4 regions of the Bacillus sp. JK62 genome follow, and region 1 is predicted to be linked to each of the others. Evidence: riboswitches for the same ligand, from Rfam matches in the RefSeq annotation. Region 1 holds a riboswitch; each other region holds the start of a gene.
The links. Region 1 has a riboswitch for S-adenosylmethionine ahead of ACWJJ4_RS16310 (phosphoadenylyl-sulfate reductase). Riboswitches for the same ligand answer to the same signal wherever they lie in the genome.
Positions count from the first base shown of each region.

Region 2: it holds a riboswitch for S-adenosylmethionine, as region 1 does, so the genes downstream of both, ACWJJ4_RS01120 (5-methyltetrahydropteroyltriglutamate--homocysteine S-methyltransferase) here and ACWJJ4_RS16310 (phosphoadenylyl-sulfate reductase) in region 1, are expected to answer to the same signal.
Region 3: it holds a riboswitch for S-adenosylmethionine, as region 1 does, so the genes downstream of both, ACWJJ4_RS11110 (methionine biosynthesis PLP-dependent protein) here and ACWJJ4_RS16310 (phosphoadenylyl-sulfate reductase) in region 1, are expected to answer to the same signal.
Region 4: it holds a riboswitch for S-adenosylmethionine, as region 1 does, so the genes downstream of both, ACWJJ4_RS14625 (2-hydroxyacid dehydrogenase) here and ACWJJ4_RS16310 (phosphoadenylyl-sulfate reductase) in region 1, are expected to answer to the same signal.

Region 1 covers NZ_JBSJQA010000006.1:605,951-613,630, forward strand. The annotation lists gene ACWJJ4_RS16280 (precorrin-2 dehydrogenase/sirohydrochlorin ferrochelatase family protein) at 1-241, opposite strand, end outside; gene ACWJJ4_RS16285 (sirohydrochlorin chelatase) at 222-1,007, opposite strand; gene cobA (uroporphyrinogen-III C-methyltransferase) at 1,008-1,781, opposite strand; gene cysC (adenylyl-sulfate kinase) at 1,906-2,499, opposite strand; gene sat (sulfate adenylyltransferase) at 2,513-3,661, opposite strand; gene ACWJJ4_RS16305 (inorganic phosphate transporter) at 3,710-4,774, opposite strand; gene ACWJJ4_RS16310 (phosphoadenylyl-sulfate reductase) at 4,787-5,488, opposite strand; SAM riboswitch class I at 5,615-5,719, opposite strand; gene pyrE (orotate phosphoribosyltransferase) at 5,821-6,453, opposite strand; gene pyrF (orotidine-5'-phosphate decarboxylase) at 6,450-7,169, opposite strand; gene ACWJJ4_RS16325 (dihydroorotate dehydrogenase) at 7,138-7,680, opposite strand, start outside.
Region 2 covers NZ_JBSJQA010000001.1:217,618-224,432, forward strand. The annotation lists gene ACWJJ4_RS01115 (methyltransferase domain-containing protein) at 172-1,053, shown strand; gene ACWJJ4_RS01120 (5-methyltetrahydropteroyltriglutamate--homocysteine S-methyltransferase) at 1,087-2,223, opposite strand; SAM riboswitch class I at 2,302-2,388, opposite strand; gene ACWJJ4_RS01125 (LURP-one-related/scramblase family protein) at 2,473-2,949, opposite strand; gene ACWJJ4_RS01130 (hypothetical protein) at 3,052-3,219, opposite strand; gene pepT (peptidase T) at 3,795-5,027, opposite strand; gene galE (UDP-glucose 4-epimerase GalE) at 5,238-6,254, shown strand; gene ACWJJ4_RS01145 (DUF4352 domain-containing protein) at 6,301-6,815, opposite strand, start outside.
Region 3 covers NZ_JBSJQA010000003.1:290,000-297,679, forward strand. The annotation lists gene bla (subclass B1 metallo-beta-lactamase) at 1-88, shown strand, start outside; gene ACWJJ4_RS11080 (ABC transporter permease) at 130-852, opposite strand; gene ACWJJ4_RS11085 (ABC transporter ATP-binding protein) at 845-1,582, opposite strand; gene ACWJJ4_RS11090 (AbrB/MazE/SpoVT family DNA-binding domain-containing protein) at 1,583-1,816, opposite strand; gene ACWJJ4_RS11095 (GNAT family N-acetyltransferase) at 1,977-2,408, opposite strand; gene ACWJJ4_RS11100 (YjcG family protein) at 2,413-2,928, opposite strand; gene ACWJJ4_RS11105 (esterase family protein) at 2,954-3,676, opposite strand; SAM riboswitch class I at 3,851-3,976, shown strand; gene ACWJJ4_RS11110 (methionine biosynthesis PLP-dependent protein) at 4,045-5,166, shown strand; gene metC (cystathionine beta-lyase) at 5,159-6,334, shown strand; tRNA gene ACWJJ4_RS11120 (tRNA-Val) at 6,472-6,544, shown strand; gene ACWJJ4_RS11125 (tRNA-Val4) at 7,122-7,457, opposite strand; partial or broken gene ACWJJ4_RS11130 (EndoU domain-containing protein) at 7,479-7,680, opposite strand, start outside.
Region 4 covers NZ_JBSJQA010000006.1:148,942-156,621, reverse strand. The annotation lists gene ACWJJ4_RS14640 (hypothetical protein) at 1-496, shown strand, start outside; gene ACWJJ4_RS14635 (RbtT/DalT/CsbX family MFS transporter) at 528-1,775, opposite strand; gene ACWJJ4_RS14630 (FGGY-family carbohydrate kinase) at 1,823-3,289, opposite strand; gene ACWJJ4_RS14625 (2-hydroxyacid dehydrogenase) at 3,282-4,298, opposite strand; SAM riboswitch class I at 4,420-4,512, opposite strand; gene ACWJJ4_RS14620 (molybdopterin oxidoreductase family protein) at 4,659-6,722, shown strand; gene ACWJJ4_RS14615 (MarR family winged helix-turn-helix transcriptional regulator) at 7,367-7,680, shown strand, end outside.

The sequences.
Region 1 (7,680 bases):
GGTCATTTGTCGCGGCAATGATGAAAAAAGCGGGCGCGAGATCCTTCATTTCAATTTTACGGGAAACCCAGCGGATACGTCCTTCATCTGCCAGCTGTTTAATTTCAGGCAGGGCATCGGGACTGATTACAGTAATATCCGCGCCTTCCGGAAGCACTGTTTTGAGCCTTCTTAAGGCAACATTGCCTCCGCCCGCGATGATAATTCTTTTTCCGCTTAAATTAATGTGCAGAGGCAGCATACTGTCCCCCCTTAAAATCAAACTGACCGCCGGGGTTTCGGACAGCTTCTGTCACACGGTTCAAAAACGCCTGCTTAATATGCGGGTGAAAACCTAAGTATGAAGCGAGATGAACATTTTGATTGATCGTTTGAAGCTTTTGAACTTCCCGTTCAATCTCGGTCATTAAAAGCCCGGTAAACAGAAGATATGGAACGATAAAAACGGGTGCTCCGTCATCCTCTTCAAGGCCGGCAAACACTTCTTTATAGTGCGGGTCACATGCTGTTAAAAAACAAGGGATGACTTCTTTAACAGGTGTAATCGCCTCAAGTTTTCCGGCAATCTCACTGACTGCGTTTTTAACGGCCGGATCTGTGCTTCCTCTTCCGATCAGCACCACTTTCGCCTGCTCAATGGGCACTCCGGTATCTTCAATGCGATGATGGACCGCTTTTACGACTTCATCGTCCACTCCGATCGGAACACCATATGTCACTTTTATACCGGGATGCAGGGCCGCCGCACGGTCGATTTCAGCCGGAATGTCATGTTTTGCGTGGGCAGCGGTCAACAGCAGCAAAGGCACGGCCGCAATATGAGTGGCGCCTTGTCTGACACAAGCTTCAAATCCCGCTTCAATAGACGGTTCCTGCAGTTCTAAAAAACAGATTTCCTGAATGGGAGCGTCAGCGTGCGGCATGCATCCTTTTAAAAACGCCGCCGACTCTGTCTGCGCTTTTTTCAGCCTGCTTCCGTGCCCGATGTATAAAATCGCCTGCTTCATTTACAACGCCTCGCTCAAATCCGGATTTTTCTGTTCAGATGCATACCAGTCCAGTTTGCAGTGATAATTGACGACATCACCGATAACAATTAAGCTCGGGTTTTTGATTTCTTCTTTTATCACTGTATCTGAAAGCGTGCCGACGGTGCAGACGACTGTTTTTTGCCTGTCCGTCGTTCCCCAATGAATAAAGGCTGCCGGAGTGCCGCCGTCTCTGCCGTTTTCCAGCAGCATTCTTTCAATCTGCCGGATATTTTTAATTCCCATATAAATCACCAGCGTATCAATGCCCGTCGCCAGCGCTTTCCATTTTTCTTCAAAGTCGTCTTCTTGTTTATAATGCCCCGTAACGAATGCAACATTGGAGCTCGCCTCTCTGTGCGTCACCGGAATGCCGGCATAAGCAGCAGCCGCGATTCCTGATGTAATGCCGGGAACGATCTCAAACGGAATGGCGTTTTGTGCGAGAGCCTCCGCTTCTTCGCCTCCGCGGCCGAAAACAAACGGGTCGCCCCCCTTGAGCCTTACAACGGTTTTCCCCTTTTTCGCATACTTCACAAGGAAACGGTTGATCGTATCCTGTTTCATAATGTGAAAATCCGGGAGCTTGCCGCAGTAAATCAGATCCGCTTCTTCGCCGGCATATTGTAAAATCTCTTTGTTTACCAATCTGTCATATAATATAACGTCCGCTTTCTGTATGGCTTTCATTGCCTTCACCGTTAATAAGTCCGGATCTCCCGGACCGGCTCCAACGATAAATACTTTCCCCATAGCATGTCTCCCCGATCCGTTTTGAAATCTTCCCAGAACAGCCGCGAGGCCGCACTTCAGCTATTTTACCATATCCCGCCATTGCGGGGGATATCCGGCTGATTGCGCGGCCTTTTTGGACCTATTATGCTAAGCTGTTTTTCACAAAGTCAACCAGTCTTCCGGTGCATTCTTCACGTTCAAATTTGCCTGAATCAAGTACGAGCTCAGGCGCTTTCGGCTCTTCATACGGTGAGTCGATCCCCGTAAAGAACGGAATTTCACCATTTCTTGCTTTTTTATATAAACCTTTCGGATCGCGCTTTTCACATATATCGAGGTCGCATTTCACGTAGATTTCATTAAATTCGCCCTCTGCCACAAGCTCTCTCACCTGATCTCTGTCCTCACGGAAGGGAGAAATAAAAGCCGTGATGACGATGGTTCCCTGCTGAACGAAAAGCTTCGCCACTTCCCCGATGCGGCGTATATTTTCCTTGCGGTCATCATCGGAAAAACCTAAGTCCTTGTTTAAGCCGTGGCGGATGTTATCACCATCAAGCACAATGACTTGATAGCCCTGTTCAAACAACTCGCGCGCTGCGGCGTTTGCAATTGTGGATTTCCCTGAACCGCTTAAGCCCGTCAACCAGAGGATAGAGCTTTTATGCTTGTTTTTCTGCTGGTATTCTTCTTTCGTTATTGAGGCTTCATGCCATACGATATCACGATTTGTCACTCTATTTTCCTCCTTAAGAAACGCCTGCTTCTTCTTTCGTTTTCAGCCCTTTAATCAACACCTCGACAACTTCAGGACGGCTGAATTCCGCCGGCGGCATGACGCCGCTTCGCAGCATTTCTCTGACCTTTGTTCCTGACAGAATGACGTGGTCTTCTCTGTCATGAGGGCATGTTTTGGCCGTTCCCATGTTGCCGCATTTCTGGCAGAAGAAGCTGTGCTCGAATTTCATCGGTGTAATCCCGAGTTCATCCGCTGTAAATTGATCAAACAGCTCTTGCGCTTCATATGTGCCGTAGTAATCACCGACGCCGGCATGATCGCGGCCGACAATAAAATGCGTGCAGCCGTAGTTTTTGCGGACAAGCGCGTGGAAAATGGCTTCTCTCGGCCCCGCATACCGCATAGCCGCCAAAAACACGCCGAGGAAAACGCGGTCTTTCGGATAATAATGATCGAGAAGCACTTGGTAGCTTTCCATTCTGACATCCGCCGGAATGTCATCTGATTTTGTTTCACCGACGAGCGGGTTCAAAAACAGGCCGTCAACCGTCTCAAGCGCGGTTTTTTGGATATATTCGTGGGCGCGGTGGACCGGATTTCTCGTTTGGAAACCGACGATGGTTTTCCAGCCCTTTTCTTCGAAGCTTCGTCTTGTATCGGCAGGTTCAAATGTAAACTCAGGAAACTGCTTTGACGCTTTTTTAATTAATGTGATCGGCCCGCCGACATACGTATCGCCGCGTGAAAATAATTTTTTCACGCCCGGATGCGCGGCATCATCGGTTTTATATACGTGAACGGCTTCTTTTTGTTTATCCGGCGTATAAATATCTTCGATGTCGACGACGCCGTATGTTTCTCCGCCGTAAGTCAGTTTCACCGTGTCGCCGACGGCAAGCTCAGCCGCTTTTTCTGAATCGACCGGAAGCGTGATCGGCAGGGACCAGACAACCCCTGATGCCAGACGCATATTTTCAACGACTGATACGTAATCTTTTTCTGTGAAAAATCCTTCAATCGGGCTGTACCCCCCGATCCCGATCAGCTCTAAATCAGCGAACGAAATCAAATCAAGCTCAATTTCTTTGTGGACGGATGTAAGATCATACTGCTCATTCACCCGATTAATTAATGTTCCTCCGTGCGGTGCTAAACTCATAATACATGATTCCTCCCAGTTAACAGATAAATAAACTCAGATTAATAGTTAAATGCCCCCGCCTTGTTCATGGACAGAGCGTTTCTCTTTTCGGATGGCTTTCATCAGACTGGCGGCTCCGCCAGCTGCCAAAAGCACGCTGGCCATCATAAAGATGGAATAGTAATCTCCTTTTAACAGCAGGGAGACAAGCAGATACGAAATCGACAGTGACAAAAACGGCGAAACGACCCAAACTTTGAGCATCGTTTTCACGACTTCTTTATGAAAAACGTTCGGCCCGTTTTTGGCCATTCCGATACCGATAATTGATGATGATGTGACTTGCGCCAATGGGACCGGCAGACCGAAGACGGAACTGATAATGACAAGCCCCGCGCCGGTTCCTGAAAGCAGTATGCCTTCTCCGGCTGAAAATCTCGTAATCTTTTTCCCGTTGGTTTCAAGCACTTTACGTCCTAAAAGCAGAGCGCCGAGAGCGACAAAGATGCCTCCGTACAGCGTTCCTTTTGACACGCTGAGTACGCCCGCAGCCACCAAAGGGCCCACCGCATTTGCGACATTGTTCATTCCGGCTGAAAAAGCTTCCCAAAACCCCGCAAAAAGCAGCACAATCCCTAAAATCTTCTGTTTCCGTTTCGAAATGACTCGAATATTCAGAGAACTGAATACCTTCGATACGAGAAAGGTGAAACAGAACGCGACGAACGGTACGAGCACCCAAAAAATCACGATGACCAAAAGATGCTGTAAAAACAATACTTTGTACGCGACGCCGACACCGACAATCGCCCCGACAGTGACCTCACTCGTCGACAGCGGAATGCCGAGCACATTCGCCGTGAATAACGATAGCGCCGCCGCTCCGATTATAATGCAGACAATGGTGAGCGTAATGGTTTGTTCGGGAATGATTCCGCCGCTGATCGTCTTAACGACTTCACCGCCGCCGATAACCGCCCCTGACAGGACTCCGGCCGCGCAGATGATCAGCGCATACGTTTTCTTTTTAACGGCGCCGGACCCGTAAGCGACTCCCATTGATGCCGCGGCTCCGCTGGCTCCGATATTCATGGCAAAAAACAGGCAGAATAAAATAGCGGCTAATTCCATCGGGCAGCTCCTTTATTCATGCAGTCCGCATTCGGTTTTCGCCATGCCGTTCCATCTGCCGCTCCGCAAATCTTCCGCGGTAAACGCAGGTGAAGTGCACGGTTCACAGCCGATGCTCGGATACCCCTGATCATGGAGGATATTGTAATCCAGCTCATGCTTGGAAGTATATCTCCAGATGTCTTTCCATGTCCAATGGATCAGCGGGCATACTTTAATCGATTGAAACTTGTCGTCTTTATTCAGGAAATTCGTATTCGCCCGGCTCGGCCCTTGATCCCGGCGAAGGCCGGACAGCCATGCCGGATGCCCTGCGAGTGCTTCTCTTAACGGCAGAATTTTTCTGATGTAGCAGCACTGGTTCGGTTCTCTTTCCCACAGTTTATCTCCGTGAGCCTCGGCCTGTTCCTCAAGAGTAAGGCTGGGCTTTTTCAGGATAATGTTCAGCCCCGGGTAACGTTCTTTCACTTTTTCGATCGTTTCATATGTTTCTTTAAAGTGAAGACCCGTATCGAGAAACACGATTTCCGCGTCTTTCTTTACTTTAGAAATTAAATCGATCAGGACGATGCCCTCAATCCCGAAGCTGCACGCGTAAACAAGCTGGTCTCCGTAGTGGCCGTATGCCCATTTTAAAACGGACAGCGCGCCTTTATAGGAATCGTCTTCCGGAAATGTAATCGCCGGCTCTTCCCATGTGTCATACGTTAGCATTTTTTCTTTCCTCCTCCCGGAGACAATCAAACAGCTGTTGTTCTCTGCCGGTTGTCTTATCCCTCAATCTTTTTTTATATAAAAAACTTTCAATCCAGCGGAATGAAAGACAGTGACCCGGTATAGCCCTTATCTTCAAAATGCTGTGCATTTTTCTGGATGCGGCACCTTGCAATACACGCAGGTTGCCGGGCGTCATCGGTCCAGTCCCTCAGCCGCTCTTGATAAGCTTTTTAGATTTGTACTAAATTTTAGCACAATTCTAACAGAAGTCAACCCGAGTTTTTTGATAGGAATAATAAAACAGGCCCTGAGGCCTGTTTTTATTGTCATTATTTTTTAAACCAATCTTTTGACTCGGGATTCAGTTTCCATGATTTCAGTTTTTCAATGTCAGCTGAATGAATCGTTCCGTTTTCAAGCGCGACTTCAATCAGCGTGTCATAATCGGTTAACGAGTAATAAGGAAGACCCGCTTTTTTAAAGGCTTCTTTTGCTTTCGGCAGTCCGTATGTAAAAATGGAAATGACGCCGAGGACTTCCGCGCCCTCTCTTTGAAGGGCCGCCGCAGCTTCAAGCACGCTGCCTCCGGTAGAAATCAAGTCTTCAATCACGACTGTTTTTTGTCCTTTCTTAATGGCGCCTTCTATTTGATTTCCTTTGCCGTGCACTTTCGGTTTGCTTCTGACGTAGCACATCGGCGCGCCTGTACGGTCTGCGAGAAGCACAGCATGCGGAATGCCCGCCGTTGCAGTGCCCGCGATCATCTCCGCCTCGGGGAAATGCTCCTTCAGCAGTTTGCCGAGCCCGTCCGCCACATCATTTCTCACTTTTGGATACGACAATGTCAGACGGTTGTCACAATAGATCGGTGATAAAATGCCGCTCGCCCACGTAAACGGCTCATTCGGACGTAAAAAGACAGCTTCAATGTGTAATAGATGTTTTGCGATAGCCTGTTTCATCGGCGAACGCCCTCCCATTCCAGTTTAATTGCTTCATATGCTTTAACGGGGTTTTCCGCTTTTGTAATTGAGCGGCCCACGACGATGGCTGACGAACCGTTTTCTTTCGCAAATGACGGAGTCGCCGTCCGGACTTGATCGTCAGCTGCGTCACTGGCCGTGCGGATGCCCGGCGTGACTGTCAGAAATGAAGGCCGGACCGCTTCATAAATGGCTTTTGTTTCATGGACCGAACATACCACTCCGTCCAGCCCGCACTCTTCCGCCATTTTGCCGTAGTGCACAACCGTTTCTAACAGCGGCTTTTGCAGCAGAAGCTCTTCCTTCGCCACCTGCTCTGAAGTGCTGGTCAGCTGAGTCACCGCGATTAAAGACGGACGTTTTCTGCCTGCCGGCGTGCCTTCTTCAAGCCCCTCAAGGGCCGCGCGCATCATGCGTGCGCCCCCTGCCGCATGCACATTGACGAGATCAACGCCGAGGCGGGCCAGCCGCTTCATCGCTTTATTGACCGTAGTCGGGATATCATGAAGCTTTAAATCTAAAAATATATCACAGTTCCGTTCTTTTAATTGGTGAATGATGGCGGGGCCTTCCTGATAAAAAAGTTCCATCCCCGTTTTGACAAAAAGCCTTTCCTTTTCAAACAAGTCTAAAAACGTTAAAGTCTCTTCCCCTGATGCAAAATCAAGCGCGATGATGGGCAGGTTGTTTTTCATGTTTCCAGCTCCTTCCGATGCATTCACTTACAGATTGAAAGCCGTGTTGGCGCAGCACACGGGGGAGCTGTTCTATGATTTCCGGGCAGACGAACGGATTGACGAAGTTTGCCGTGCCGACGGCAACCGCACTCGCTCCCGCAAGAAGAAATTCTAATGCATCCTCTGCGGTCTGAACGCCGCCCATCCCGATAATCGGAATTTGAACGGCCTGGCTGACTTCGTATACCATCCGGATGGCGACCGGTTTGATCGCCGGGCCTGACAGTCCGCCCGTTTTATTTGCTAAAATCGGCCGTCCGGTCTTGAGGTCGAGCCTCATCCCGATGAGTGTATTAATCATCGTCAGACCGTCAGCACCGGCCGCTTCAATCGCTTTGGCAATTTCGGTTATGTTTGCGACATTAGGCGAAAGCTTCACATACACAGGCACTGCGGAAACTTCTTTCACCGCTTTTGTCAGTTCGGCCGCCATGACGGGATCAGTACCAAAAGCAATCCCCCCCGTTTT
Region 2 (6,815 bases), on a different contig from region 1:
GGCACCGCCTTCAAAAGACGGCAGAAAAGGGGTCATTTTCATGATCATTCAGTTCATTCGTTACAGATAATGAGAGGTATAGATAAATAGGTTAAACTTCCAATTTTGCGAGGTTTATTTGTCTATGCCTTTTTCATTTCATCGGAATAACGAATGAATGAGGTGTTTTTATTGACGTCTATAAAAAGAAAACGCGCGGAATTACTGCAATCATACCAGTCCGTATTCAGGTGTCCGCTATGCAGTTCGGCCATGGCGGTCTCACAATACAAAAGCTTGATGTGCGGACACGGGCATACATTTGATATATCAAAGCAAGGATATGTGAATTTCCTCAATAAATCGGTCAAAACCCGCTATGACAGGCAGCTGTTCGAAGCGAGACGCGCTCTTTTTGACAGCCGGGAATTTTTTGGGCCGGTTCAAAAGGAGATCGCCGCCATCATCAGCCGCATTCAATCTCCGCAAACAACGGCGGCGATATTGGATGCGGGATGCGGAGAAGGCACTCATTTAGCCGCCGTATGCAAATGGCTTCAGCCCGCTTTTTCCATGACGGGAATCGGCATTGATCTCTCGAAAGAAGGTGTGCTGCATGCCGCAAAGGCCTTCGGGGATCATTTTGTTTTTGCCGTCGCTGATGTGGCGGATGCGCCGTTTGCCGACAGCTGTTTTGATGTCGTGATGTCTGTTTTATCACCTTGGAATTACAAGGAATGCAGCAGGCTTTTACGAAAGGGCGGCACAGTCATTAAAGCGGTGCCGCGGCGTGATTATTTGAAGGAAGTAAGGGAATTCTTCTTCGGAGACAGTCCTCGGCGGAATGACACCGCCGATTCTGCGGCCGGACGATTCCAAGCGGGCTTTCAAACCTTTGAGCGCAAACGGCTGTGTTACACGAAGACCTTATTGCAGCCTGACCTCGAGCGGCTTGTGAAAATGACGCCCTTAACATGGAAATGTACTGATGAAAACATCCGGCGGTTTATCAGCCGAAAAGCGGCGGATATTACGATAGATATCGATATTTTAATCGGAACCGGTCCTCTGTAAACAGAAAAGACACGCTGATCGCGTGTCTTTTTTTTATTTCCAGACTTCACCGGCAATGCTGACGACATGACGCAGTTTCGCCCATTGCTGTTCTTCTGTGATCAGGTTTCCTTCCTCAGTGGAGGCGAATCCGCATTGCGGGCTGAGGCAAAGCTGATCCAGGCTGACATATTGTGAAGCTTCTTCAATCCGGCGTTTAATCGCGTCCTTGTCTTCAAGTTCGCCATGTTTTGATGTAATCAATCCAAGCACAAGCTGAAGATCAGAGCGTTTGACATAGCGGAGCGGTTCAAAGCCGCCGGAGCGGGAATCATCATATTCCAGGAACAATCCGTCAAGGTCAAGCCCGTCAAAAATCGTTTCAGCCGCTGCATCATAGCCGCCTTCAGCCGTCCATGTGGATTGGAAGTTGCCGCGGCAGATATGCATCGTAACCTTCAGATCGTCAGGGCGGTCCTTGATCGCGTCATTAATGGAAGCGGCAAACAGCTTGCGCAGCTCATCCGGCGTTGTGCCGAAATCTTCAATCTGACGAAGCCCCGCTTCCGATAAGAAAACGGCCCATGCGGTGTCATCAAGCTGAAGGTAGCGGCACCCGGCGTCATAGAAAGCCTGAATCGCTTTTTTATACGCTTTTGACACATCGTGCTGAAATTGTTTGTAATCATTCTGGTAGGCCGCTTTTTCCAATTTTCCGCGGAAAAACAGCATATTCGGACTTGGGATGGTCATTTTCGGAACAGCATCGCCGGCAATGCTGTGCAGGAATTTATAATCTTCGAGCATCGGATGCTGAGAAAAATCAATATCTCCCGTTACTTTAATGCCGCGCGCTTTCGTCTGTACGTTGTGAAACTGAATGCCGCTTTCAGGCGTAAATGCCTCAACCCCGTCTAAATTTTCGAGAAAATCAAAATGCCACCAGGCACGGCGGAATTCGCCGTCAGTCACGACATTGAGGCCGGTTTCTTTCTGCTTTTCCACGCTGCGGATGATTTCTCTGTTTTCGATTTCGCGCAGCTGTTCTGCCGAAATCTCACCCGCCGCTCTTTGCAGGCGGGCTTGCTTCACAGCCGCCGGCCGCAGCAGGCTTCCGACCTGATCCGCGCGAAACGGCGGGTTTTTTCTTAGAAGAGTATGCAATGGTTGTTCTGTGTTTTGCTGTGACATGAATGATTCCTTCTTTCCTGATGAAATATAAAAAAACTCTTCCCTCGGATAGGGAAGAGCTTGCGTCCGCAAATCTCAACCTTATCTTCAGGATTTAGCACCATTCTGCTGAACAGCGGTTGCCGGGTATCATAGGGCCAGTCCCTCCACCTCTCTTGATAAGGAAATATGCTATTTTTCAGAATAAACTGTAATACTCTTAATCTTAGTATGTTTTCTCATATTGTCAATATATTTCGATAAATATTTTTATTTGTCACCCTCAAATAGAATCATATCTATCACGATGGCGATCGCAAGACAAAGAGCAATATCCTCTTCCTTTTCAATCTGCAAATGATAGGAATCGCCCCAGCTCATCCATGATTTGGTGACGGTCATCCGGTTTGATTTTCCGTCTGTCACTTGAAAATTCCGGCCCCACACATCGCCGGTAAGATCCCAGCCGAGTCCGGAAATTTCAAATTTCGGTTTGAAAAACGTGACTTTCTTGATGACTTGGCAGACGGGTTTGCCGCTGACGGAAATCTCGTAACGGGGAACGAGCGACATCAGTTTCTGATTGACGCTGGCGAGCGTGCGGCCGTCCAAATCAGTCAGCTTCAGTTCATCACCGAATGAAAACAGCTTTCCTTCAACATTGTAGACTTCTTTTCCGCTTTCAAGAAACACTTGAAAACGATTCTTAAACGTAAACATTCGCTCTTTGATGTAAAAATGGTACATAAAAAAACTCCTTTTTTATGTTGTACGAAAAAAGGAGGCGGAAGGTTTCATATCGGCCGGGTGCATAAAAAAAGGCTGCCGATTTTGCGGCAGCTGTCGTTTTTATGATAGCGGCATCCGGCGTTTTTGACGGATCGCATTTAAGTCAATGATGTTATTCGTGTCGGCAGCTGTCACCAGCGGGCTTGTCTTTGGCGTTTTCCGGCGGTTGTCCTTACTGAAAGAGAAAACAAGATACCCTGTCAAAGCAGCGAAAATAAGTAGCATCATTTTACATACCTCCCAAAAAAAGTTTTGGTATTATTATTGTACGAAAAAACAAACGAAAAGTATTCAAACAATTGTCACTTTTTTAAAAAATAACGTCATTTTCCGTAAAAATGACTATGGGTTGAAGAAATTTTTCTCTTGTTGTGGTTCTATAGATTGTATCGGATGATGAATGATGAACGTTTATATAACTTTTTCACTATTTTTTGTAAGTGTCTAATTAACTACTTCAGTGTTTTCGTTTGCCTTGTGTTATTCAGTACCCTAAAAAACCGTATGATATGCAAAATAACTGCTTCTAACAGATGACTGCGAGTTGACAGCGCTTTCTTTATTTTTTTAACGAAAACGAGATGTTATCTTAAAAAAATCGTTTGAACATTTTCCGCAGTTTTTTAAAAGGATTTGATTTCGTCTCCAGAACACGCGGGTCTTTTAAGGTTTTTTTCAATTCTTTCGCTACAGTCCCTCTTGCCATAGTCTTCACTCCTTCTTTCCATTTCATACCTTATATACGGAAAGAAAGAAGGAAAGGTTTCATGTGAAAGAAAAAAACCAAAGCAGGGGCTTTGGTTTTAAGCGCGCTCTTCAAAGAGCCTGGCGATTTCAACAATGACGTTTACCGCCTTTTCCATATGATCGACGGAAATGTATTCATATTTTCCGTGGAAGTTTTGGCCGCCCGTGAAAATGTTCGGTGTCGGCAGTCCCATGTAAGAGAGCTGTGAGCCGTCGGTTCCGCCCCGGATCGGTTCGATAATCGGTTCGATGTCGAGGTTTTTCATGGCTTGATACGCGACATCGACTATCTCTTTGACCGGTTCGATTTTTTCTCTCATGTTGTAATATTGATCACGCAGTTCAAGCTTGATGCTTTCCTTGCCGTATTTGGCCGCTAGCGCATCGGCGGTTTTCTGCATATATTCTTTTCGTTCTGCAAAGCGGTCTCTGTCAAAGTCTCTGATGATGTACGACAGGGCGGCTTCAGAAACGTCTCCGTCCATGGAAAGTAAATGATAGAAGCCTTCATACCCTTCCGTATATTCCGGCGCTTCTTCTTTCGGCAGCGCGTGATGAAATTCCATCGCGATTTTTGAAGCGTTGACCATTTTGTTTTTCGCCGTCCCCGGGTGGACGCTTTTTCCGTAACAAGTAAGCTTTGCGGCGGCTGCGTTAAAGCTTTCATATTGCAGTTCGCCGAGGGGGCCTCCGTCTATCGTGTAGGCGAATGCGGCGTTGAAGCGGCCGACATCGAATTTGTGAGGGCCTCTGCCGATTTCTTCATCGGGCGTGAACGCGACCCGGATCGTTCCGTGTTTGATGTCCGGATGTTTGATCAAGTACGCCATTGCCGTCATGATTTCGGCAATGCCCGCTTTGTTGTCGGCTCCGAGCAGCGTCGTGCCGTCTGTTGTAATCAGCGTCTGGCCCTTATAGCGGGAAAGTTCCGGGAATTGCTCAGGCGACAGGACGACATTGAGTTTGTCATTCAGAACGATATCATGCCCGTCGTAGCTTTCAATAATCTGAGGATTCACATTTTTTCCGGTAAAATCGGTCGCGGTGTCCACGTGAGCCAGAAAACCGACAGTCGGCACGTCTTTATCCGTATTCGCCGGCAGAGTCGCCATGACGTACCCGTTGTCATCGACTGTGATTTCTGTCATGCCGACCGACTTTAATTCATCTGCCAGCATGTTGGCCAATGTCAGCTGGCCGGGTGTTGAAGGGCAGTTTTCATTGTTTTCGTCAGACTGTGTATCGACTTTTACGTAAGAGGTAAAGCGTTCAATGATTTCATTTTTCATACCGTCATCTCCTTTGTCTTATCTTACCATGCGCGGGGGAGGGATTTCTATTTCACAACCCGTTTGAATCGAGGGCTCTGTTTTTTACGCGAATGAAAATAAATTATGAAGAAACGATGACTAAACGATTAAACTTTTTGGAAATGGATGATTGAGGAAGAAAAAACCGATATAATATGGTCAATTCATTCAATAGGGGAGGCTTTCTTCATGGCGATTTTAGTGACAGGCGGAGCGGGTTATATCGGCAGCCACACATGTGTCGAGCTGTTAAACGGCGGCTATGACATCGTGGTTCTGGATAATCTGTCAAACAGTTCACCGGAAGCATTGGAGCGTGTGAAAGACATTACCGGAAAAGGGCTTGTGTTTTATGAAGCGGATCTCCTTGACCGTGACGCCGTTCACCGGGTGTTTGCTGAAAATGAGATAGAAGCCGTCATTCATTTTGCGGGATTAAAAGCCGTCGGTGAGTCTGTGGCTGTTCCGCTCCGTTATTATCATAATAATCTGACGGGAACGTTTATTTTATGTGAAGCCATGCAGGCACACGGTGTGAAAAAAATCGTCTTCAGTTCTTCAGCGACGGTTTACGGCGTTCCGGAAACAACGCCGATCACTGAGGATTTTCCTTTAAGCGCCACCAATCCTTACGGGCAGACAAAGCTGATGCTGGAACAGATTTTACGCGATCTGCATAATGCGGACTCTGAATGGAGCATTGCGCTGCTCCGCTACTTTAATCCGTTCGGCGCGCACCCGAGCGGCCGGATCGGAGAAGACCCGAACGGCATCCCGAATAATTTAATGCCGTACGTCGCACAAGTCGCTGTCGGCAAGCTTGAGCGATTGCAGGTGTTCGGCAATGATTATCCGACAAAGGATGGCACCGGCGTGCGGGATTACATCCATGTCGTTGACCTTGCCGAGGGCCATGTCAGAGCGCTCGAAAAGGTGCTGAACACAACGGGCGCCGACGCCTATAATCTCGGCACGGGAAGAGGCTACAGCGTTCTGGAGATGGTCAAGGCGTTTGAAAAAGTATCAGGAAAAGAAGTGCCGTACCGTTTTGCCGACCGGCGCCCGGGAGACATCGCCGCATGCTTCGCAGACCCGGCAAAAGCGAAGGCTGAATTAGGCTGGGAAGCAAAGCGCGGGCTTGAAGAAATGTGCGCCGACTCTTGGAAGTGGCAGTCCTCCAATGTGAACGGGTACCAAAAGGCGTAAAAAGAAAGAGACCTTCAAATGATGAGGGTCTCTTTTGTTATGATGATTATTTAATTTTCACTTCAACATCGTTGCTGAACTTTAATTTCCAAGTGCCTTTAGAGTATGCATTTTTATCCACTTCAAAAGCTTTTACGTCAGTCACTTTAATGTTCGGGTTCAAGTCACTTAAAATTTTACTGTTGTCTACTTTTGTTTCTGTTGCATAGCTTGAAGAAGCATCAATATCTGAATCATAAGATGTTCCTTTAGAATCTACTAATTTCGCTCTTGGAATGGAGAAAGAGCTTAACGGCTTGTTTGAAACATTTTTAACCGTGTATTGAACAGCTACGATAACGCCGCCGTCAGACGCTTTTTTCTCGACAAATTGAGAGCCTACTGAATCTCTTTTTTCCACTTTCGTAACAGTAACTTCAGTTTTCTCAGTCTTAACAGTGTCACCGATGTTATACAGTTTTTCTTTAGATTCCGAAGCTTTTGAAGACGCAGTTTTAGATGATGAAGAACCGCCTCCGCCGCCGATGTTTACGAGAATGATAATAACCACCACTGCCAGAA
Region 3 (7,680 bases), on a different contig from region 1:
GGACATCAGCATTGTCGTTCCGGGCCATGGCAGTCCGGGGGATGACCGTCTGCTGCCGCATACGATAAGCCTTCTGAAAGAAACGTAAAAAAGAAGACCGGCGCTCCCATTACGGAGTGCCGGCTTTTTTTATCTCTTCCTGATTTTCATAAAACTGAGGAAAGCAAGTGCAAGCGCCAAAACGGTATATCCCGCTATCGGCCAAATATGCTGATGAAAGGAAGAATAATCTCCGGATATGACTTCCTGGGCCAGCTCGATCGAGTGAACAAACGGTAAGGCATAAGCGATATGTTTGAATGTGTCACCGAGCAGGCTCACCTCCATCCAAGCTCCGCCCAGAAATTGCACGAGTGTAATATAAATCGTTCCGATACCTGAAATTTGTTTGTCCGTAAACACAGCCCCTAAACATAAACCGAAGAAAACGGACATCATCGCAATCGGCAGCAAGACAGCGATACCTGCGAGAAGATTCATCCACTCGGCGGATAAACCGGCAGCCGCAGCTGCGATAAAACAAATGACGATTTGTAAAATGGCTAACGGCAGCATCGGCATTGCGTAACCGATGACATAATCGGCTGTTTTTAAAGGGGAAGCAAACAAACGGGTCAAAAGGGCGGTCTGTTTGTCTTTTGCGATCAGCAATGCAGAGAACATCGTAAGGAAAGCGAAACCGAAAACAATGAGTCCGGGTGCTAAGTGCTGAATTTTAAAGGTATCAAGCGGCGCATTTTTTTCAATCGCCGTAAACAGAAACAATAGAATAACAGGCAGTGCGATTCCAAGGATGATAGATAAGGGATCACGAAAAATCTCTTTGCGGTTGCGAATGGCGAAATCAAGCATAAAGACCCGCCTCTCCGTCACAAATCGCTAAAAAGGCATCTTCAAATGTGGCTGAATGTGTTTGTTTTTTCAGATCCTCCGCCGTGCCCAGTGCTTTTAAAGTCCCATTTTCTAAAATGCAAATACGGTCTGCCAGGGCTTCAGCCTCTTCTAAATAGTGTGTTGTTAAAATAATCGTCATGTCACCCTTTAATGTCTCAAGATTTTTCCACAACTCGCGGCGTGAACGGACGTCCAGCCCTAATGTCGGCTCATCTAAGAAATAAATATCCGGTTTTGTAATCATGCCCATTGCGATGCTGAGACGGCGCTGCATTCCTCCTGATAAGGTTTTTGTTTTTGCTCTTTCTTTCTCTTTTAATTGAAACAATTCGAGCATCTCATCTGTTCTTTTTTTTGCTTCTTTTTTCGGAATTCCGTAGACTCCGGCTATAAACTCTAAGTTTTCCCGTACGGTTAGATGAGGAGCGATGGCTGTTTCCTGCGGGGACATATTCAATTTCGGTTTTATTTTATCCAAATCAGTCAAAATACTGTGTCCAAGCACTGATGCATCACCCTCATCCGGAGAAAGAAGTCCGCAAAGCATACTGATTAATGTCGTTTTTCCGGCTCCGTTCTCACCGAGTAAAGCGAAAAATTCCCCTTTCTCAACTGAGAACTCAAGACGGTCAACGGCGGCGGTTTCTTTATAATGTTTCGTTAATTGCTTCAGCTCAATCGCGTGCATTTACTCATCCTCGCTATCTGCGTCGATTTGCTTAGCGTTTAAAATATCTTTTGCAAACTCGAAAAAGAGTTCTTGTTTAACAAGTGCGATACCTTGCTGGTCATCCCCAAGCATAAGCAGTGAATCCCCCGGATTTATATCGAAAACATCTCTTGCTTCTTTAGGAATGACAATCTGTCCTTTTGTGCCCACTTTAACAGTCCCGAATATGTGCTTTCCTTTTGGTGCCGTCATGTTTATCCCTCCGAAATATGAATTGTATTTTTTGTATGAATTGTAATACTTAGTATACTAAACATACATTAACCTTCCATGAAATACAATAAAATTCATGAAATGGTATGATTTTCATAAAAAAAGCACTCCTGTCATATCAACAGGAGTGCTTTTGATTTTATTGTTTGTATTCCTTTATCATTTCCAGATGGGGGATGCCCGCATCGAGAAATTCTTCGCCGGATGTGACGCGGTATCCTTGTTTTTCGTAAAACGGAACCGCCTGCGTCTGCGCATGTAAGATAAAGCTGCCGGCACCCTGGGCGGCCGCCGCTTTTTCAAGCGCCTGCATCATGATGGCCCCGACGCCTAAAGAACGATGGCTTTTCATTACGCAGATGCGCTCTAATTTTCCATGCCCGTCTTTCAAGCGCCATCTGCCGGCTCCGACCGGCTGGCCTCCGTCATATATGACTATATGCTCTGACGTGTCTTCGAATTGATCAATCTCTTCTTCTTCCGGAACGTGCTGTTCTTTCACAAAGACCTCTTTTCTGACGAAAAAAGCGTCGTTCAGCTGTTTTTCAGTTTTTACGATGATGGATTCCAAGCAGTTATTCTCCTCCGCCTAATAAAAATGTTTCGTACACAGTCCATGAGCCGTTATCCAGCTGATAGAGCAGGTGAAAACGGTCGATGACTTCTTCGTGGGAAATGTCCTGCATTTTCAGCTGTCCGAGTACGTCGGAATGTTCATCTGACGACAGCTTCTGGCCGACCGTGACATGCGGAACGAAGCTGTATTCCGGCTCGCCGGATAATGCTCCTGAGTAGCATTTCTCACTCAGAGATTTTAATTCCTCCGTCGGCTCTGCTTTCATATATATCACATTATTCACAGGAGAAAACGAGCTGTATTTTGTGATTTTCAGAACGAGCGGATGCGACTCTTTCGCCGTCTGTCTCAGCTGTGATACGACCTGCTCGATTTCCTGTTCTGTCGCTTCAAACGGATCTCTTACCGTCAGATGCGGCGGAATGAGCGCGTAGCTCGGGTCGTAGCGTTTCCGGTACGAATTGGCGAGATCCTGTAATTTTTTTGATGGAAATAAAACAATACCGTATTTCATGAAAGTTCCCTCCTTAAATGAATGGTTACAGCATTTTTTTCAGCGCCGGCGTGATGAGCGGCTGCCAGTATGTCCATTTATGATCCCCGTCAAAGGTTTCATACGTGTATTCGGACTGTTTGCTTTCCAGCAGCTGTTTGAGCTCTTCGTTCGGCGCGGTGAAATCAAGCACCTGGCCGTCCGTCGTGTGGACGGCGGTTTCTTTTTCTCCGATTTGATGATAAACGGAAATCTGTTTGAGATCCTCCGACTGCCGGACGGCATCCAGCACGTGCCCGTCAACATACGGAGACTGCATGATGACGTTTCCAAACATGTTCGGATAGTCAATCGCCGTCATGAGCGAGACGGTTCCGCCGAGGGAATCCCCGATCATGGTGCGGCCGTATCCGACTTGATAAGTGGGGTATTCTTTGTCGATAAAAGGAACGAGCTCATTTGCGATAAACCGTTTATATGAGGCGAACTTAGAGCCTTCGGGATGGTATGTGTTTCTTCGCTCCCGCACATTTTTATATGGGACGCCGATAATGATGCAGCGGTCAATTTCCCCTTTTGACATGAGCTCTTCCGCCTGCCGCCCGATCCTTCCTAATCTGAAATAATCATGGCCGTCCTGGGCGATGACCGTATGATATTTATACAGAGGGGAGTAAGTGTTGGGCAGGTAGACCAAAACGGTCATTTCTTCTTTAAGCTCATGAGAGAAAAGTTTTTTCTCATGAATGATTCCGGTTTTCGGTGCCACTTCGCATTCCTCCAGGCCGCTTCTTGTCTTGATGGTTTTTCCCTATTGTACCATGAATTATTAGAAATTTCTTTCTTCAGATGCACTTCTTGCGAGAGTTCAGAAAATTAAAAAGTTGTTGAAATCCATTTTATAGTGCGTTAATATAGAACAATCAGAAAATACAAAACAATATTCTTATCACGAGAGGTGGAGGGACTGGCCCTTTGAAACCTCAGCAACCGGTTTGCTTTGCCGCGGGAAGGCAAAGTGCCAAGGTGCTAAATCCAGCAAGCGATTCACATGCTTGGAAGATAAGAGGAAGAGAAAAGCTCCTTCTTCTTATGAAGAGGGAGCTTTTTTATTTTTGAAAAGGATGGTGCTTACTGATGACGCAGCATGTTGAAACAAAATTAGCCCAAATTGGAAATAGAAGCGAAGAAGCAACAGGAACGGTCAGTCCGCCGATTTATCTGTCCACCGCTTACCGCCATAGAGGAATAGGAGAATCTACAGGTTTTGATTACGTGCGCACGAAAAACCCGACACGCCAGCTCGTCGAAGACGCTATCGCCGTGTTGGAAAACGGTGCGAGAGGCTTTGCTTTCAGCTCGGGAATGGCAGCCATTCAAACGATTATGGCTTTATTTAAAAGCGGGGATGAATTGATTGTATCCTCCGATTTATACGGAGGCACATACCGTTTGTTTGAAAATGAATGGAGAAAATACGGCTTAAGCTTTATTTACGATGATTTCAGCGATGAAGACTGTTTACGCTCCAAATTAACGGAAAACACGAAAGCGGTATTTGTTGAAACGCCTACAAACCCGTTAATGCAGGAGGCGGACATTGAAAAAATCGCCCGGATTACGAAAGAAGCCGGCCTGCTTTTAATTGTGGATAATACGTTTTATACTCCGGTGCTCCAGCGCCCGCTTGAACTGGGAGCGGACATCGTCATTCACAGCGCCACAAAATATTTAGCCGGGCACAATGATCTCCTTGCCGGTCTGGCTGTCGTTAAGGATGAAGAGCTCGGCGACATCATGTTTAATCACCAAAATGCGATCGGCGCCGTTCTCCCGCCGTTTGATTCGTGGCTTTTAATGAGAGGGATGAAAACACTCGGACTCAGAATGCGCCGTCATGAAGAAAACGCCCGTGAACTTGCAGAATTTTTAGAACAGGAAGAGGAAATCGCCGACGTGTTATATCCCGGAAAAGGCGGAATGCTGTCTTTCCGGCTGCAAAAAGAAGAATGGGTCAATCCGTTTTTAAAGGCGCTGAAAACGATTTGTTTCGCAGAAAGTCTCGGCGGGGTGGAAAGCTTTATTACATACCCCGCGACACAGACGCACATGGACATTCCGGAAGACATCCGTATCGCAAACGGCGTCTGCAACCGCCTGCTGCGTTTTTCAGTGGGCATTGAACATGCAGAAGATTTGAAGCGGGATGTAAAGCAGGCATTACAGCAAGTAAAAGAGGGGGCCGTGTCATATGAGTAATCACAATTGGACGTTGGAAACCCAGCTCGTGCACAATCCATTTAAAACAGACGGAGCCACCGGAGCCGTCAGCGTGCCGATCCAGCATGCTTCGACATTCCATCAGTCTTCATTTGAAGAATTCGGGACATATGATTACAGCCGCTCCGGCACACCGACAAGAACAGCGCTTGAAGAAACGATCGCAGGTCTTGAAGGCGGAACGAGAGGTTTTGCTTTCAGCTCCGGTATGGCGGCGATTTCGACGGCATTTCTGCTCTTATCCCAAGGCGACCATGTTCTCGTCACGGAGGATGTGTACGGCGGAACATTCCGCATGGTGACTGAGGTTCTGTCCCGTTTCGGAATCGAACATACCTTTGTCGATATGACGGACACAGAAGCGGTCGCCCGCGCCATCCGTCCGAACACGAAAGCCATTTATATGGAAACACCGTCAAACCCGACGCTCGGCATCACGGATATTAAGGGCGTCGTCAAACTGGCAAAGGATCACGGCTGTCTGACATACCTTGACAATACATTCATGACGCCTGCTCTGCAGCGTCCGCTTGATCTCGGTGTAGATATCGTGCTTCACAGCGCGACGAAATTTTTAAGCGGCCACAGTGACGTGCTGTCAGGCCTTGCCGCCGTAAAAGATGAAGAGCTCGGCAATCAGCTGTATAAGCTGCAAAACTCGTTTGGAGCGGTGCTCGGTGTTCAGGACTGCTGGCTCGTATTGAGAGGCTTAAAAACATTGCAGGTCAGACTGGAAAAAGCGAGCCGGACGGCTGAACGGCTGGCTGCCTATTTTGACGGGCATCCCGCCATCAAAAACGTTTACTATCCCGGCCTTGCCGGACACCCGGGAGCCGATACCCATAAACGTCAAGCGAGCGGAGCGGGCGCCGTCCTGTCCTTTGAATTGGAAAGCAAAGAAGCCGTCAAAAAGCTGGTCGAAAACGTATCGCTTCCGGTATTTGCCGTCAGCCTCGGCGCTGTCGAGTCCATTCTCTCATACCCTGCAGCCATGTCGCATGCCGCCATGCCGAAAGCAGAGAGGGAGAAACGCGGCATCACAGACGGCCTTCTGCGCCTGAGCGTCGGAGTCGAAAACGCCGAAGATTTAGAACGGGACTTCGAACAGGCATTGAAAAAAATAACCCCCGCCCAAGTGAGATCATAAACGAAAAGGGCGCCGTCAATTTTGCGACGCGCCCTTTTTTATTTTAGATAAAAAAAGTGTTGACGAATGAGAAATCAGGATATATAATTATAAATGTCAGAGAGACAACAACATACCCAGCAACACATACATATCATGATTCCGTAGCTCAGCTGGGAGAGCGCTACCTTGACAGGGTAGAGGTCGCTGGTTCGAGCCCAGTCGGAATCATACACTGCGGTTAGAGGCGTTATATCAACGTTTCTAGCCGTTTTTTATTGTGTTGACTTAGTCGTATTAAGGCGCAGGGTAGCGGTTTTTATTTCGGTGACTTAACCGAAATGGAGGCGGTAATATGTCCGCAAATAGAACAGAAAACGCGTCAAAAAGGAACGTACTTTACGGAAGACTACGCGCAATCTCGATGTGCTTTTCTACGGACTGAAGAAAGTCTATCCTATTGAAAACATAGATAAAGCCCTTCTCATAAGAGAAGGGCTTTCTTTTATCTTGGGGAATTCAATGTGTTGTTTTATTTGTCTGTAACTTGTTTAAGGCATTAGGAGGTCTATTATCAGAATTAGAGAGCCATTTTTTTATTTTACTAATGTTTTTTGGATCACTCAGAACGGAACTATACTTTCCGACCTTATCGGCAAGTGGGGTCTGACATGTTACTCAAATATCACGCACTATGAAAGCCCATCTCTTATGAGAAAGGCTTTAATATCTTGGTCTCTGGGAAATTTGAATACCGGCTCAATAAAGGTTAAGAACCAAATTTCACCGCGTAGAATAATGAATGTACTTAACCTTTAAATATCTCAGGAATTTTGTTTCTCCATATTAATAATAGCTCTTTAAATTGGTCTGTTTCTATTGAGTTTTTATAAGGGTCATCGATCAAAAAAGGGTTTTCAACATCGGTAACATCTTTTTTTATCAATACACTTATCCCGTTTAAATCAATTTCAAAATCCTCATGTATCCCCTTTAAAACATTTTGAATGTATTCTATATACTCATCAGTTTGTTCTATTGTTGTAATATTTTCAATGAAGTCAGAGAAAAGACTGATTTCTTCTGGTAAAACTATTTTTATATCACCAAATGGATCTTTATCAAACCTGTATGAATATTTCATGTATCACGTTCACCTTTTAGATTATTTTTTATATAATGGATATGCTGTTGCTATTGTTCCGTCACTATTTAAATACATTTCAATTTTAATTCCTGTTGAAGTGATTCCCCTATACTTATTTGAACGTACTTGTTTTCTAGTATGATAAGCTTCGTCAATTGCTTTTAATACATCAACGCGGTTCCATTCCCTTGGAAAGAAACTTGAATCCGCTATCTTTTTT
Region 4 (7,680 bases), 460 kb from region 1:
GGTGATAGCATATGAGACAAAAAAAGCGGCCGGACTTTCCGGTTCCATGAGGCAGCACATCATCGAAATGCTTAATGAATGCGGTCTGCCGGCCGCGCTTCACGTTGAGGATTCATCCCGGTTTTTTGATTCAAAACGGGAGCTGCTTCATACGACATCCGTTATCAAACACCCTGTTTTTTATAAACAGAAAAACTATACGGGACACCGGCCGGCCATCAGCAGATCAGCTCTTCTCAGCCGTTACGCGCTGACATGTTTTCCGGATGAAATAGAAATGATGAAAAAAGACATTCTGCTTATCCCTCTCGGAAAAGCAGCAGAATCAGCCTGCCGCACGCTGAAGAAGAACGGCAGAATGGGCCATGCGGTCATTCTGGAAGGCTTCCCGCATCCGTCCGGAGCAAACGGACATCGTTTCAAACAATTTCACGAAAACCAACAATCGTTACGTGAACAAATTCAGCGGTTTGCCGGGTTTCTTCAGCAGCCGTAAAAAAACGCCCCGAATTTTCGGGGCGCTGCTGTTAAGAAGCGTATTCAGGCAATGCTTTATCGTGTTTTGCCGTTTTCTCTTCAGGTATTTTGATTTGATTTGTCAAGATTGCACTTACGAAATAGAGCGCTGCGAAAATCCATACAACGCCTTGTGCGCCGACAAGCCCGATGAACGCCCAGGCAAGCGCGGGGCCGACAAATGCCGACAGGCCCGCAGCCAGATTTAACACAGACATGGCGGCACCTTTATTGCTGCCGGCCGCCGTCGGCACGATAGCCCCGATCGGAACGAACCCGGCGAGGAGCCCTCCCCATATAAAACCGACAATGCTGACGAAAAGCAAGTTCCCATGTGATACAACAGGAGCATAATATAATAAAAGAGTAAAAATGCCGCAGCCCACTCCTCCGAACCACATGACGGTCTTTTTCCAGCCGAAGGCATCGCCGACTGCGCCGAATATTAAGTTAAAGACGATATTTCCGAGAAAGATCGTTCCCCAAATTTGCAGCCATACATTTGTAGAAATGCCGTGCTGCGCCATATGCATCGGGAGGAATACCGGAAATCCGTATGTTCCGATGCTGTTAATGATCCGAATGATCCCCCCAGAGAGCACGCGCGGATTTTCAGCAAGGATGGTGATTCCCTTCATTAATTCCTGCGCCTTTTCCCGCTTATCTGCCTTTTTCTTTTCAAAGCGGTCCCTATTTAAAATCAAAGCAAAAAACGCGCCGAGGCATACCCAGAAAATTGAACTCCACAGCGTATTCAAATAGCCGAAGGATTTGATAGCCCAGCTTGAATACCAAGCACCGAATACAAACATCCCGCAGCAATATGCAATCCAGAACCAGCCGACCGCCGTACTGAGCCTGTTTTTCGGCGAACGGTAAATCACCCATGTCAAAAATGAATAGGCAAACAGCGGGTAACCCAGCCCTTTAATAAAATACGTGACATACATCACCGGCAAATTAAGATTCTCAAATCCGTATGCGATAAACGCGGCTGTTCCGATGACGTAAAACAACAGCCCCATAAACATCGTCCGCTTTGCGCCGAAGGCTTCGAGGCAGACCCCTGAAAACCACGACGCCACAGCAAGAGAAATACCGTAAACCGTAAACAGGGATGCTGATTGCTGTACCGTCAAGCCGTTTTCAACTAAAAACGGGCTGAGCCAGCCTTGTTCAAGGCCGTCCCCCATCATAAACAGCACGACCCCTAAAAATCCCCAGGCGAGCTGTTTTGGAATTCCTATTTTATTAAGCATTTTTGTTCCTCCTCAGCAATCTTTCATGTTGTCATCTCATCCCCAAGTCAGGCTTTCACCGCCGGTTGAAAATGAGTAAATAATTTTTGCGTATGTTTCCATTCTTCATATAGGAAGAGATCCGTCTGATCCGCTTCCGGCTCAATTATCTTTGTGCGGGTCGAAAGCTCTGCTTTCACACCGAGAGCTTCGTTGCAAATCATCACCGCTCCCATTGCGGATGCCTGGCTGAACCCCTCTCTCTTGTAGATTTTCTTTTGAAGAAGGTTAGCAAGAAACTGCGTCAAAGCATCACTTTGGAAACCGCCGCCGCACACCTTCACATAATCTTGTGAAAAGGAAGCCGCCTCTGTTAACGCCTCATAGTTCCATTTGATTGAAAAAGCGATTTCCAGCAGTGCGGCTTTAACAAAATGGGCTCTGCTTAAGTTTTGGGACAGCGGAGCGTCAAATATAAATCCGCCTTTTGCCAGTGCGTTTTTCTCAGGCGATAAATAGGAGCCTAACGCAGATATACAAGCATGATCATGTTTCGGCAGACTTGCGATTTCCCGTTCCATGACGCTGTAGGATTCATTCGGATAAAAAATGGATTTTAATTTTTGATAATTGAGTCCTGTTACACCCGGATTCGTTTCAAGAAGCCATTGACCTTCTTCTGTATGGCAATTCAGCCATGCATTCTCTAAACTTTCGGTTCCGGTCTCCGCTGTTATCTTTGTAATCGGCGTCGTTGTGCCGGATACGATGACGATATCTCCCGGCTTTGCATCTGCACTTTTGATGGCAAGCTGTGTGTCTCCCCCGCCTGCAATCACAGGCACTCTTTCAGAAAGACCGAGCACCGCCGCTTTCTTAAACGTTAACATTCCGACAACCGTCCCAGATCGGACGAGTGAAGGAAGAATGGCAGAAGGCACACCGAAGATGTTGCATAATTTCTCTGACCACGCCTTTTTCCTTACGTCAAACAGCAGTGTTTCAGCAGCCTGTGACGGTTCATAGCTTAAAATTCCGCTCAGCTCAAATGTCACCCAGTCACTGATGCTTGTGATGCACTTCACTTCTTTCCATAAAGACGGCTGTCTGGCTTTTAATCCGACAAATTTCATGGCGGAAAATAAAGCGCTCGGAAGACGTCCGGTTTGCTGATGCACTTCTTCTTCTGCCTCAATCCCGCCTTCCCATTCACGCCCTCTGTTATCAATGTTGGGCAGACCGAGAAATGCCTTTTTATCTTTATTGATCAAAACGATTCCCTGCCTCTGGCTTGTTGAGGTGATTCCGATTAATGTAATATGAGGGCTCTTGGCAATAGCCTTTCTTGCCATAGCGCTGATTTGCGTCCATAACCCTTCCGGTGAGAAATATCGTCCGTCCGGATAAAGCGGATCCGTCACATATTCGATGTCTTCCCTTTCAAGCGCGGTCACTTCGCCGCCGGCAGTCACGACCGCGACTCGCGCATTCCCAGTCCCGATGTCAAATACAAGGTAGCCTTTTTGTTCAGCCATTACAGCCTCCTCCTTCCGTTTCAAGTTCTCTTTTGTTATAAAGTTCACGTATTGTATAGGTTTGATCTTGTTTCCATTTGAAAAGCGCTTCATTTAAAATCTTCACATGATGATCTTCCACTTCAAATGTTGCGCCCGCTAAATGGGGAGTCGCTAACACATTCGGCAAAGAGATCAATTCATAATCAGAAGATTCAGGCGGTTCATGATAAAACACGTCAAGGATCGCTCCCTTAATCCGCCGTTCTTTCAGCACCCGCAGCAGCTCTTCCCTGTCTGTAACCGCCGCTCTTGACGTATTGACAAAAACAGCTTCCTGTTTCATCAATTGAAAGTGCCGGGCGCCGATAAGGCCGATGGTTTCTTCTGTGCGCGGCAAGTGAACGGAAACAATATCACTTTCAGAAAATACCCGTTCAATCGTCGTTTTTTCATACTCCCGGTTTTCATGACGGACAAATGGATCATAGTAAAGCACTTTGCAATCAAAAGCGGCCAATAGCCGGGCGATTCTCTGTCCGACAGCGCCGAAACCGATAAGGCCGACTGTTTTCCCCGTCAGCTCATTTCCTCTGAATTTGACGTAAGCCTGCAAATAATCACCATTCCACTTCCCGTCCTTCAGCCACTGATGGGAAGAATACGTATGACGCAAAAATGAAATCACATTTCCGATAAACATTTCAGCAACGGCCTGGGCATTGCGGGCCGGTGTAAAGAAAACGGGGATTTTTCTTTTAGTCGCCGCCGCAATATCCACATTAGACGGCATTCCTCTGCAGACACCGATAAAAGCGGAATCCGGCAATATGTCAATAACACGCTCAGACACCTCATCAAGTTCGGTAATAAGCCCCGACGCGTTTGTCTCTTGAATCATTCGGATCAATTCATCTTCCCGATAGGCCCGGCCGTGCTTCTTCCACGGCCGGTGCACAGTCCGGCCGAACAGCTCAGTCAGCTCCTTCAGCCCCTCGTCGTGATATGGCGCGGTAATTAAAACCGTCATGGTACAAAACATCCTTTTCACATAAATTTTTCCATAAAAAAATCTCTTTCCTCAAAGAAGGAAAGAGATTCATATACCGTCTTTATCCGCTTGAAGCGCACAAATATGTATAGACCATTCTTTCCTATCTTTCAAGCATACGCTTGCTGGAATTGGCACAATAAATGTTGCCGAGGTTTCATAGGGCCAGTCCCTCCACCTCTCTGGATAGAAAATAAAATGATGAAATTGTCAGGCTGTTTAAAAGAATAAACTCATCATAGAAAAGTCTTTCCATGATGTCAACACTTTTTTCTGAATTGACGTTCGATTTTGAAATGTTATAATGCTTACAATATAAACAAAGAGGAGAAATGGGCTATGAATTCTGCTGCAACACAGCCGAACGGGGTCTTTAAGTCGGTGTGCTCCCTAGACTGTCCCGATCAATGCGGCTTGCTTGTGACAAAAAAAGACGGAAAAATCGTTAACATTCAGGGAGACCCCGATCACCCGGTCACATCAGGGAATATTTGCAACAAAGTCAGACACATGGCTGAGCGTATTTATGATGAGAAGCGCGTAACCGTTCCGTTAAAACGGATCGGTAAAAAAGGTGAAGCCGCGTTTGCGCCTATTTCCTGGGAGGAAGCGATCAATACGATCAGTTCGCGCTGGAAAGAGCTTATTGCCGAAGAAGGAGCGGAAAGCATTCTTCCGTACAGCTTTTACGGCAATATGGGAAAACTGGCGGCAGAGGGAATGGACCGCCGTTTTTTCCATCGTCTCGGAGCGAGTCATCTCGAACGGACGATCTGCAGCAAAGCCGGATCTGAAGGCTATAACTATACAATGGGTGAAGGAGCGGGTACTGATCCGGAGGAGACCATACATGCAAAGCTCTTTATTTTTTGGGGGATCAATGCCGTCAGCACGAATATGCACCAAATCATGATTGCTCAAAAAGCCCGGAAAAAAGGGGCTAAAATTGTCGTTATCGATGTACATAAGAATCAAACCGGCCGGCTTGCCGATTGGTTTATTCCCATTCGCCCCGGCACAGATGCCGCACTCGCCCTCGGTATCATGCATGTCTTATTCGACGAAAACCTTCACGATGAAGCATTTCTCACAGAATACACCGAAGGCAGTGAAGAATTAAAAGCGCATGTTAAACACTATGATCCGGAAACGGTTTCTGCTATTACAGGCGTTAAAGCCGACGATATCAGACGCCTTGCGAGAATGTACGGGGAAACCTCCCCTTCCCTTATCAGGATTGGAAACGGCATTCAGCACCATGACAATGGCGGAATGATCGTCCGCACCGTCGCCTGCCTTCCGGCTGTTACAGGACAGTGGCTCAACACCGGAGGAGGCGCAATCAAGCACAACAGCGCGGTATTAAACTATAACAGACAAGCGCTCCAGCGGCCTGATCTGCTTTACGGCCGGAAGCCGCGATCATTTAATATGAACAGGCTCGGAAGCGTTCTTTTAGAAACAAAACCGCCCGTGCGCTCCCTGTTTATTTACGGTACGAATCCCGCAGTGGTTGCGCCGGAAGCGAATAAAGTCAGAAAAGGCCTGCTGCGGGAGGATTTATTTACAGTCGTTCACGATTTATTTTTAACGGAAACCGCCAAATATGCGGATATCGTGCTCCCTGCTTCATCCGCTTTTGAAAACACGGATTTTTACACGTCTTACTGGCATCATTTTATTCAGCTGCAAAAACCGGTGATCGAACCCTACGGGGACAGCAAATCGAATACGGAAGTGTTCCGTCTGCTTGCCGGAGCAATGGGATTTACCGAGCAGGAGCTTCAGGATTCCGATGAAGAATTAATCAGACAGGCGCTGGACTTTCCCGACAATCCGTATATCGAGGATATTGATTACGAAGCGCTCTCACGCCATTCCTTCATGAAAGCCAAACGGAAAAAACCGCTTTTTCCGGGAAAGCTCAAGACACCGAGCGGAAGAATTGAATTATATTCGGAAAAGATGAAACAGGACGGTTATCCGGCGCTGCCGACACACATCCCTCTTGAGAGCGATGACGATTTTCCGCTTTTATTTGTCCCGGGACCGAATCATAATTTTTTAAATTCGACATTTTCAAATAACGAAAAACACGTAAAACTGGAAAAAGCGCCAAAACTTTTTATTCATACAGAAGATGCTGTACGCCGGAACATAGAAGACGGAGAAACCGTTAGAGTTTGGAATCACCGCGGAGAGTGCGAATTGACTGTTTCGGTCGGCGAACAGGTGCTTCCCGGCGTTGCGGTGAGCCAAGGTCTTTGGGCCGATATGGATGATAAAAAACAGCTCGTCAATTCACTCACGCCCGATCGGCTGGCGGATATGGGCGGAGGCGCTGTTTTCTTCTCCGGAAAGGTGCAGGTGGAAAAGCTCAGCAATCAAAACCGTCCGCAATAAACGCCCGGCGGTTTTGCTGAAGGCTGAATCCTTCGGCCGGCTTCACCGTATAAAAAATGATAACGTTTATTGGAGGTTTGGATATATGACATTCCGCATATCACGAGAAACGGAAAGCGGTATGTGCAGAAGACGGCATTAAGAGGATGGCTGACTTCCATGCTGGAAAAAGAATAACAGCTGCTATGAAAAGCGGGAAGAGTTTTTCTCTTCCCGTTCATTAAGATTTGCCGCCCTGCCTCTCTTCAACCCCAAACATACGACAGATATCGTTCTTACGTAACGAAACATCCCCTTCTTTAGATTTCAAATAAAACCCTTTCATATATAACCGTATGACTTCCTCATATGTAAGCTCATGACGAAGGAGCGCCATTAAACGCCCGTCTTTTTCATCTTGTTTATTGAACCATTCATACCGTTATGACCAGTTCACTTTCTGCATGTCAAACACCTTCTCACTTTGAATTAATGCCCTTTTCGCATTTATTATACTTATTTCCCCTTTTGTAAACACTCCGACTGCCTGTAACATTTTTGAAAACAGCCGTACCCGTCCCTATTAGTCACCATGTTGACTTATTTCCCTTTGTGATGTATATTGTAATTGTCAACATGGTGACAATTTAGTTGGGAGATAATTTATGGATATTAAATTACTAATGAAGGAACTGCATTTTATGCAACAAAGTTACGCATCATTATTTTCGGTTGTCAATAAGGTGCAGACTCGGGGGGACGAATACTTAGAAATGTTGACTTCCCGACAGCACATGACTCTTATTGCTATTGCCCATTTACCGACGGAAGATACCACACTTATGAATATCGCTAAAAAGCTGGGCACAACAAAACAAACCGCTAACAAATTAATTTCAAGCCTCGCGAAAAAAGGATATGTTCACACGGTGCCAAGCAAACTGGATAAACGTGCAATCAATATTGAGATTACCCCTGA